One region of the Iodobacter sp. CM08 genome, then DNA from elsewhere that is predicted to be linked to it. Evidence: predicted binding sites of a transcription regulator. Region 1 holds the regulator's gene; each other region holds the start of a gene.
The links. Region 1 encodes FNR, which switches genes on or off when oxygen is low (the NO sensors DNR and NnrR bind a similar motif). Its sites were predicted from a motif close to TTGATNNNNATCAA; they were not measured.
Positions count from the first base shown of each region.

Region 2: a site for FNR is predicted at 1,521-1,534, ahead of R6242_RS00555 (FeoA family protein). Genes of this name have one in related genera too.
Region 3: a site for FNR is predicted at 1,871-1,884, ahead of R6242_RS07845 (GbsR/MarR family transcriptional regulator). Genes of this name have one in related genera too.

Region 1 covers NZ_JAWQUO010000006.1:72,818-76,100, reverse strand. Annotated here, with positions in the region: gene R6242_RS04740 (ABC transporter permease) at 1-528, opposite strand, end outside; gene R6242_RS04735 (hypothetical protein) at 606-1,289, opposite strand; gene fnr (fumarate/nitrate reduction transcriptional regulator Fnr) at 1,302-2,051, opposite strand; gene hemN (oxygen-independent coproporphyrinogen III oxidase) at 2,180-3,283, shown strand, end outside.
Region 2 covers NZ_JAWQUO010000001.1:123,130-126,412, reverse strand. Annotated here, with positions in the region: gene feoB (ferrous iron transport protein B) at 1-1,183, opposite strand, end outside; gene R6242_RS00555 (FeoA family protein) at 1,180-1,440, opposite strand; gene purD (phosphoribosylamine--glycine ligase) at 1,596-2,873, opposite strand; gene R6242_RS00545 (hypothetical protein) at 2,965-3,283, opposite strand, start outside.
Region 3 covers NZ_JAWQUO010000011.1:27,040-30,322, forward strand. Annotated here, with positions in the region: gene R6242_RS07835 (cytochrome ubiquinol oxidase subunit I) at 1-1,039, opposite strand, end outside; gene cydP (cytochrome oxidase putative small subunit CydP) at 1,082-1,267, opposite strand; gene R6242_RS07845 (GbsR/MarR family transcriptional regulator) at 1,271-1,825, opposite strand; gene R6242_RS07850 (TIGR00645 family protein) at 1,973-2,515, shown strand; gene fliJ (flagellar export protein FliJ) at 2,718-3,149, opposite strand; gene fliI (flagellar protein export ATPase FliI) at 3,170-3,283, opposite strand, start outside.

The DNA of each region.
Region 1 (3,283 bases):
TAACAGGCTTTTTCCTAGCCCCGTCACGGCGGTGCTGAGGGAAAGGTGGCTTAAGCTTTGCCTGATTTCTGCAAGCACCCCCGATTGAGGGGTAATCAGCGCGCCACTTAACAGGGCTGCAGCCATAAAGTAGCAAAATAACAGCACGCAGCTTAATCCTGCGGCAATAATGCGCGGCTGGATTAAATACCCCCAAACGGAGATGCCGACCCGCTCTAGGGTGCGTAATTCGCCGTGTACTTTCATGGTGGATAATTCTGTGGCCATGGCCGATGCGCTACGCGCCGTAAAAATGAGCCCCACCATCAGGGGGCCTGCCTCTTGCATGGCGCTGATCATCAGTACATTCATCGCCTTAATACCACTTTGGCCAAAGTTGCCTTGTACCAAGGTAACGACCACCGCGCCAATGGCCGCGCCCGCTAAGCAACTTACGCCAAGAGATTGAACGCCAGAGAAATACAATTGGCGTAGCAGCACGCGATACATGGCCGCTTTAGGCCGTGCTTTGATTAGGGCAGACAACATGCGTGGCAAGATGTAATAAGAGGAAGTGTGAGTATAGAAAAGCAGGCTTATCTTGCTCAGTTAATGTATTTGCGCTATTAAGATTTTTGAAAGAACTGTATCAAAAACTGAGCTAATGCGGCGGCAGGTTCGATATGTGTCGGTAGCTGAAACGGATTAAGTTGAGGGTGAAAAGCGTGGTGGACTCGCCCTTGGCTGAGGGCTAAGTATTGCTGGCAGAGTGGATAGAGGGCTTGCCATTGCGTAGTTTGTAATTCAGCCAGCTTGCTTAAATCAGCCTTGGGTGATGGCTTGCCATTGGGGAAAATGACTTTCCAGCTTTCAATCAGTGGCTGCAGCATGATGTTTTGCAAAAGGGCTAAAAAGCTTGCCGCGCCAGGCCCTCCGGCGTGCAGCCAATTTGCTGATCCTGCGGGAGCAAGGGCATCTAGTAAGGGGGCTGCGTAAGCGAGGGCTGTAGGCTCGCCACTGGCGGCTAGCATCCAGCCCAATTGAGCGGCGCATTGAGGCTCGCCAACTAAGGCAAGGTCAATATGTTGCCATTTTTGTGAATGGGCCCAATGAGCACTGGATAAATAGTGTTCAACGCTCGCATGGCCTGCCGTAAGTAGCAGCCCGTCAGTGGGTAGCGTGGGGATTTGTGACTGCATGCCAATGGGGAGCAGCATAAGCTGCGGCACTGGCACGGTATTTAGCCTAGATTGCAAAGACTCCAAAATGGCCGCAGGGGCCAGAAAGAGGACTGGTCCAGATGGAGTCATAGGCATGGTGGCTTATTGTTGGCAGTTGTTAATTAATTGTTTGAGTGCGGGAGCATCAATGATTTCAATCAAACGGTTTTGTACCTTAATTAAACCATTTTCTTGGAATTTAGATAAGGAGCGGCTCACCGTTTCAAGTTTAAGGCCTAAATAACTGCCGATTTCTTCACGGGTCATACGTAAATGAAAGCTGCTGGCCGAGTAGCCACGGATTGCAAAACGCTGCGACAAATTAAGTAAAAACGCGGCAATACGCTCTTCAGCCTTCATATTGCCAAGTAAAAGCATAACCCCATGATCGCGAACGATTTCGCGGCTCATCAATTTGTAGAAGTGATGTTGTAAGGCGGGAATGCGGCGGCTGAGTTCTTCCATGTCGGTAAAGGGCAGCTCACAGACTTCGCTATCTTCTAAGGCAATGGCATCGCAAGTATGCTGGTCTGCACTCACCGCATCCATACCCATTAATTCGCCCGTCATATGAAACCCAGTGACTTGTTCGCGGCCGTCTTCTGAAATAACGCTGGCTTTAAAAAAGCCCAAGCGAATCGCAAATAGAGAGCGAAAAGGCTCACCCGCACGGTACAGCGCTTCACCCCGTTTGATGGGTTTGGATTGCGTGATCAAGGTGTCCAGTTCATGCATTTCATCAGCAGACAGCCCAATGGGTAGGCATAGTTCCCGCAAGCTACAGTTCACACAGCTTTGGCGAAGATGTTTAAGACTTAGGTCGCGAACTGGAATGTGGGGTGTCGTGTTCATGGGATCATTCAATCTATGTACTCGTTATCACCAGTTGCACGGATTTTGTCGCGACTGTGTTGATATCGATCAAGGTTATGGAAAATGAATATGGGCAAGCTGCACGCATACGTTCATAAGGATGAAACATGTTATTTCAGGATAATGCTACTGTATTACAGTCACTTGATTTTGACCGAGATCTAATTAGTCAGCATAGCGGCAAGGGGCCAAGGTATACATCCTACCCCACTGCGGACCGATTTGTTGCAATGGATGCTCAACGCTATGAGGAGAGTGTTCGTCAGCAACAACCAGGTACTGTGATTAAACCTTTATCTCTGTATTTTCATCTGCCTTTTTGCAATACGATTTGCTACTACTGCGCCTGTAATAAAGTCATTACCAAGGATCAAGGTAAGGCGGATCAATACCTAGATTATCTACTGAAAGAAGTGCAAATGCAGGCGGCATTATTAACGAATCGTGGGCGTGCCTCACAGCTGCATTTTGGGGGGGGGACGCCCACATTTCTGAGTGATGTGCAACTGACCCGTTTAATGGAGGGGATTCGCAGTCATTTTGATTTAAAAGCCGATGGTGAATTCTCCATAGAAATAGACCCACGTAAAGTGAATGCAACCACCGTGGCTTTATTGGGTAAAATTGGTTTTAATCGGATGAGTGTAGGGATTCAAGATTTTAATTTGGCGGTGCAGCAAGCAGTTAATCGAGTGCAATCGGAGGAAGAAACACGCGCGGTGATTGATGCCGCCCGTGCTAATGGTTTTAAATCAGTCAGCATTGATTTGATTTATGGTTTGCCGCATCAAAGCCAAATGACGATGTATCAGACAATAGAAAGGGTGCTCACTCTCCTGCCAGATCGCATCGCGCTATATAGCTACGCCCACTTGCCAGAGCGATTTAAACCCCAGCGGCGCATTGATGCTGGGCAGCTACCCACCGCAGAGGGTAAACTAGATATCTTACAAAGTAGTGTTAAGCAGCTGCTCGCCGCAGGTTATGTTTATATCGGCATGGATCACTTTGCTTTACCTAATGATGCACTAGCGATTGCGCAGCGTCGTGGCGCGTTGCATCGTAATTTTCAGGGGTATTCCACCCATGCAGATTGCGATTTGATGGCTTTTGGGGTATCAGCAATTGGCAAAGTAGGGCGTTGTTATTCGCAAAATGTTAAGGACTTAACGACTTATTACGCTGCATTAGATCAAAATCGCTTACCTGTT
Region 2 (3,283 bases), on a different contig from region 1:
AAATGCTCGCAAAATACAGTGACAACAGCACCCACGGCGCTTGCAGCGGGCTAAACAATGCGCCGCTTAAAAATAGAAAAATCTGCAAACGTGCCGAACACAGCGAGAAAGGAATCGCCAGCATAGTCAGTAAACGCGCCTTTTTATCCCGAATCACCCGCGTGCCCATTAGCGCAGGCACATTGCAGCCAAAGCCCATCATCAGCATCACAAAGCCACGGCCATCCATGCCCAGACGCGCCATCAGGCCATCCATCATAAAAGCCGCACGCGAGAAATAGCCTGAGTCTTCGATAATCGCCATCAGACAAAAAAACAGGAAAATAATCGGAATAAAAGTCAGTACCGTACTGAGGCCATCAAACACCCCATCCACCAAAAAGCCCGACCAGAAAGGCGGCCAAGAAGCGGTGGCTGTTTGTAAAATATCGGTTTTAAACCACTCCAAACCGCCTTTCATCAAATCTTGTAAGGGCACGCCAATGGCGTAAGTCAGCTGAAAAAGGAAAAACATCATCAGTACAAACAGCGGCAAGCCCAGCAAGGGATGCAACACCCAGCGATCCAGCAGCGCCGTTGGGCCTGCCGGTAAAATAGCGGGGCGCTGAATAAAACGCGTGTAGAGCTGCGCCTCGGCTCGGTGCAGGGTGTGCGATTCTGGCGCATGGCTAAGTTGAATTTGCTGCGGGGTATGACTACTGATCAGCCGGTTAAGCGCGTCTTTTAGCTCCGCCACACCATTGCCATGTTTAGCGCTAATTTTTAACACGGGGCAGCCCAGCGCTTCAGCCAGCCCTGCCAGATTAATCTGTACCCCTGCCTGCTTGGCTTCATCGCTCATATTCAGCGCAATAATCAGCGGCGCACCAAGGGCTTTAAGCTGCAAGGCCAACACCAATTGTCTATCTAGCTGAGTGGCATTCAGCACCAATAAAATGGCATCTAAAGGCGTTTGGTTGAGGAAAGTCTGAGTAATCCGCTCATCCTCAGCTCCCCCCGTTAAATCGTAAATCCCAGGCAGATCAATCATCTGCACCATAGCGCCGCCCAGCAAAATCCGGCTAGAAGCCAGCTCCACCGTCAGCCCTGGCCAATTGGCCGTGCGGGCCGTGCCACCGGTAATGCGGTTAAATAAAGTTGATTTACCGGTGTTCGGCATTCCCACTAAGGCAACGCGCTTCATACCGCCACCGCAATCAGATCAGCTGCTGCCTGTGGTAAAACCGAAACCATAATTTTGCGGGCATCATCCCACCTCAGCATAAACTCGGTACTGGCCACACGCAGCTGCAAAGGCCCGCCAAGAAAACCACGGCGAATCACCTCGATATCGCGCTCTGCATGCAGGCCCAAAGCCGCAAGCCGCTGAGTTAAATCTGGGGAAAGTTGGGTGGAGAGAATTCTGGCAAGGGTATTCAGAGGGAGATCAGCAAGTGTCATGGTTTTGGCAATGAGAACGGTTTTTGTTACAACATCTTCACCCTTACAAAATAATGCGTCAATCCAAGCCCAACCATTTATTGATCTGTATCAGAATCCTAGGGCAAGAAAAAAGCCATGCAAGAGCATGGCTTTTTTCTCTAACGATTTAAATATCACTTACGGCTAATCGCTCGCCAGCCGATATCACTGCGGTATTGTGCGCCTGCAAATGACACGCCTGCCAAGATTTGATAAGCGCGTTTTTGCGCCATTTTAAAGCTGTCGCCAAAGGCGGTTACACAGAGCACACGGCCACCGGCGGTGATGGCTTCACCTTGTTCATTGAGCGTAGTGCCCGCATGAAATACATGGCCGTCTTCTAAAGCAGTGGTTGGCAGGCCAGAGATTAAATCGCCTTTACGCGGGGTTTCTGGGTAGTTGGCCGCAGCCATTACCACGCCCATTGCCACGCGGCGGTCCCACTCGGCTTCGATCTGATCCAGCGTGCCATTCACACCATGCTCCAGCAAGGTGACAAAATCACTCTTTAAACGCAGCATAATTGGCTGGGTTTCAGGATCGCCAAAGCGGCAGTTGTATTCGATCACTTTAGGATTGCCCTGCGCATCTATCATCAAGCCCGCGTATAAAAAGCCCGTGAATACTGTGCCGTCTTTCGCCATGCCCTGCACGGTAGGCATAATCACTTCACGCATGACTTTGGCGTGTACATCGGGTGTCACCACAGGTGCGGGGCTATACGCACCCATACCGCCGGTGTTCGGACCTTCATCACCGTCTAGTAGACGTTTGTGATCTTGGCTGGAGGCCATAGCCAGTACATTTTTGCCATCCACCATCACAATAAAGCTGGCTTCTTCACCAACTAGGCACTCTTCAATCACTACGCGCGCGCCCGCGTCGCCAAATTTATTGTCTGAAAGCATGGAATCAACCGCAGCGTGCGCTTCATCCAGCGTCATCGCCACCACCACGCCCTTACCTGCGGCTAGGCCATCAGCCTTGATTACAATAGGTGCGCCCTGCGCTTTGATATAAGCGTGCGCTTCATCGCTACTTGCAAAGGTTTGGTATGCCGCAGTGGGAATACCGTGGCGTTGCATAAAGGCCTTGGCAAAGTCTTTAGACCATTCCAACTGCGCCGCTGCGCGAGTTGGGCCAAAGATTTTTAAGCCTTCTTCACGGAAAGCATCGACCACGCCATTGGATAGCGGCGCTTCTGGGCCAACCACGGTAATGGCGATGTTTTCTGCCTTGGCAAAGGCAATCAGTTCTGCTGTTGTAGTGATATCAACATTTATTAAATCTTTTTCTAGTGCGGTGCCCGCATTACCTGGGGCGACAAACACTTTGCCTACACGTTCTGATTGGGCAATCTTCCAAGCCAGAGCGTGCTCACGGCCACCCGAGCCAATCACTAAAATATTCATTTGCAGATTTCCAATTAATCGAATTCGTAACAGCCCGATATACAGAGCAAATTGCCAGCAGGCACTTTGCCAATCCCAGCATCAATAAAAATTAATCGAATTCATAACGGCCAAACAAGTAGCCAACGTTCCCGTTATTAAGCTGACCATTCAAGCGGGGGATAAAGGTACCCATGACCGAAGCTTTGCCATAACGCACCGCCAGAAAAGGTAATGGTGCAGGAAAAGGAATCCCACCAATTACATCCTGACGTGAAATCAGAGACAGCGACATGCCCGCTCCCACAGATAATTTGCCCGCAACAGGCCAAAACCAAAGCCTCATGTACCCTACTTGCAACTGTGGGTCCTCATGCGAATCGGCCATAATCATGCCGTAGATAAATTCTTGGTTGCCATTTTCATCTTCA
Region 3 (3,283 bases), on a different contig from region 1:
CTTCAAACAAATCATGCGCCGATTTATCCCCCGCTTTTAAACGCGTTAATGCACCATAGGCTTGGATACCACTGATAATTCTTTGCTCGTATTCTATTTTTAAGTCTTTAATGCCTGTGACTTTTTCAGTGGTTGAGCGGGTGGCAATTAAGCCCAGCGCATAAGGAATACTCACCTCATAATCTGTACGCTCTTCTTTTTGATTAGGAATACCAAATAGCGTCAGCGGTGCAGGTGCTGGATGGGTATCCCATTGCCCTTCCATAGCGGCCAATTTTACTTTTTGCACTTCGCCCGTGGTGTAGCCAGATTCATCGCCTAAAACAATGACGGATAAAATGGAAGCAAGGCCAAAAGCCGATGCAATAGCGAATGAGCGCAAGGCAAATCCAGTATCTCTGGCTTTTAATAAATACCAGCTCGAAACCCCCAGTACAAACATGGATGCCGCTACATAACCCGCCGCCACCGTGTGTACAAACTTAACTTGGGCGACTGGGTTAAAGAACACCTCGGCAAGGCTGACTAATTCCATACGCATAGTAATGTAATTAAATTCTGCACCGACTGGGTTTTGCATCCAGCCATTAGCAATCAGAATCCACATAGCTGATAAATTAGAGCCCAATGCCACTAAGAAAGTAATGCCTAAGTGCTGTACCTTGGAAAGCCGATCCCAACCAAAAAAGAATAAACCCACAAAGGTAGATTCTAAAAAGAAGGCCATCATGCCTTCAATAGCAAGCGGCACACCAAAGATATCGCCCACATAATGCGAGTAATAGGCCCAATTGGTGCCAAATTGAAATTCCAGCGTTAAACCTGTGGTCACACCCATGGCGAAGTTAATGCCAAATAACTTTCCCCAAAAACGCGTCATGTCTTTGTAAATGACTTTGCCCGTCATGACATAGGCGGCTTCACAGATCACTAAAATCCATGAAAGCCCCATGGTGAGCGGAACAAATAAAAAATGAAACATCGCGGTTAAACCAAATTGCATACGCGATAATTCCACCACTTCAGCAGCGGGAATCATAAAGACATCCTTTTAAGGGTTAATTCTAAGCAGGGCTCAGCGTCACTTAGGCAATGGGCTGGATGCCGTACCCAAAAAGCGCTCGCTCATCATGGGCTGTGGCACCAACATATGTTTGGCGACAGGCTCAGAGAAGAAGCATTTCCAGATGGCAAATAACAAGGCCATCTTTATCAGCAGCACCACGGTGATCTCCTGCCACAAAGGTAAACGCTTGTTGATTCGCATCTTTTATTCCTCTCGGTTGCCAGGGCGAAAATGCCCTGCGAAGCTCAATACTTTTTGCACTTTTGAACCTAAGCGCATTAGATTTTCTAGCGTTTCTGGGGATAAATGCTGCACTTCATCAAACCAGCCTGTGGCCAACTCAATCAACTCATGCATTTCACGCATACGCTTTTGTGCGTGCTTATCTTCATCCGAAGTAGCCTCATCCATCAGGGCATCACGTAGCAAGGTCAGTGTTGGCTCTATCTCGCGTTTACGTTTTTCTTCGACTAAAGACCTAAAGATCTCCCACACGTCTTTTGGCGTTTCAAAGTAATCACGCCGATCGCCTGGTTTATGCACTAGTTTGCAGAGCTTCCACGACAGCAACTCCTTCATCCCCATACTGACATTCGAGCGGGAAAACCCGAGTTGCTCAGCAATTTCATCAGAATTTAAAGCCTTAGGCGAAATAAACAGCAACGCGTACATTTGCCCCACGGTGCGATTAACCCCCCAGCGGCTACCCATTTCGCCAAAATGCAGCACAAAACGCTCGTTGATTGGTGAGAGATTCATGGATTGTTCCAATTTTCAGTAATTACTGAAATTATAATAAATTCTTTGATTTGAAGCAATGCAAACCTAACTTGGCCGAGGTATGCCGCGCGGGTTTCATACTTGACAGCAGCAGAGATATTCTTGATTTGGGCGCAGCAAGCCCCCATGATTACGCCTTATTTGGGGGTATACAAAATGCAAAGCCGTATCGAAGAGTTATTAGAAAAGGTGATTTTTCAGAGCAGGTGGCTACTTGTGCCTTTTTATTTGGCACTGATCTTGGGGCTGGTTGCGCTGTTTGCCAAAATGCTCAAAGAGCTCTTTGGCATGTTCAACACGCTAATCACGGGGGACGGCAATTTAATTATTGCCATTTTAGGTATGGTGGATGTGACTTTAGTCGCCAATCTTTTGTTGATTGTGATTTTTAGTGGCTATGAAAATTTTATTTCTAAGCTCGATATCGCTCACCAATCTGTCGACAAACCCTCTTGGATGGGCAAGGTGAGTTATGCAGATTTAAAACTAAAGTTAATTGGCTCAATTGTGGCGATTTCTGCCATTGATTTGCTCAAGGCCTTTATGAATATCAAATCTACAGACCATACCGAGCTGGCATGGCTGATTGGTATACATCTGACTTTTGTTGTATCAGGCGTGTTGTTTGCTGTGATGGATAGAATTGCAGCGGGAAGCCCAAAGCACTAAAAAAGAGCTTGGCTTAAATGCGTTAAAATAAGCCGAGCTCTTCTTTATTATATAAAAATAACAATAGAATTGATTAAAAATTAAGCGGACTATTTTTATCTATATAAATCAGCCATCTAATTGACTTATCCACATCTTATCCTTAGTTTGGTTCAGCTTATGGGTGGATAAGCGGCATGCCAAATAAATACCACAGACTAAATTAACGTGGCCTTGGCCGCGTATTAAACTCATCGTTTATGCGCTGTTCATTACGTAATTCTTTTTGCATTTCGACGCTTAAATGGCGCTTTTTTAAAGCCTCAAAGGCTTTTACTTTTTTTTCACATTCAAGCCATGCATCCCGCTGGCTTTCATAGATCGCCAATAGACGATTAATATCTTGCTGCTGTGATAATGCCACATCATCGAGCTTGGCTAAAAACAATTGAAAATCACGCCACTGCGAAATGCCCATACCGCCTTGGCCGTTATTTAACAATTTTGCTCGGTATTCAACCCGATATTGATCGATTTGATCCAGCTTACCTTGAGCACTCAACCAAAGCGCCTGCGAAGCTTGCATCCGCCGTGCCGCATCTTCACGGGCATCCATTGCCAGCTCTAATAAAAAAGCAAACCGAAACTGGGCCACGTTTACAACTCCTGCTTAATTCACATTAATAACTGTGAAAGCTTCATTCTAGCCCCATCATAGCGCTCGCACTCGCTAATTCCCTGCTGTAGAAATGCCTCAAAACTAGGATTACGCCGAATAGCTTCATCCAA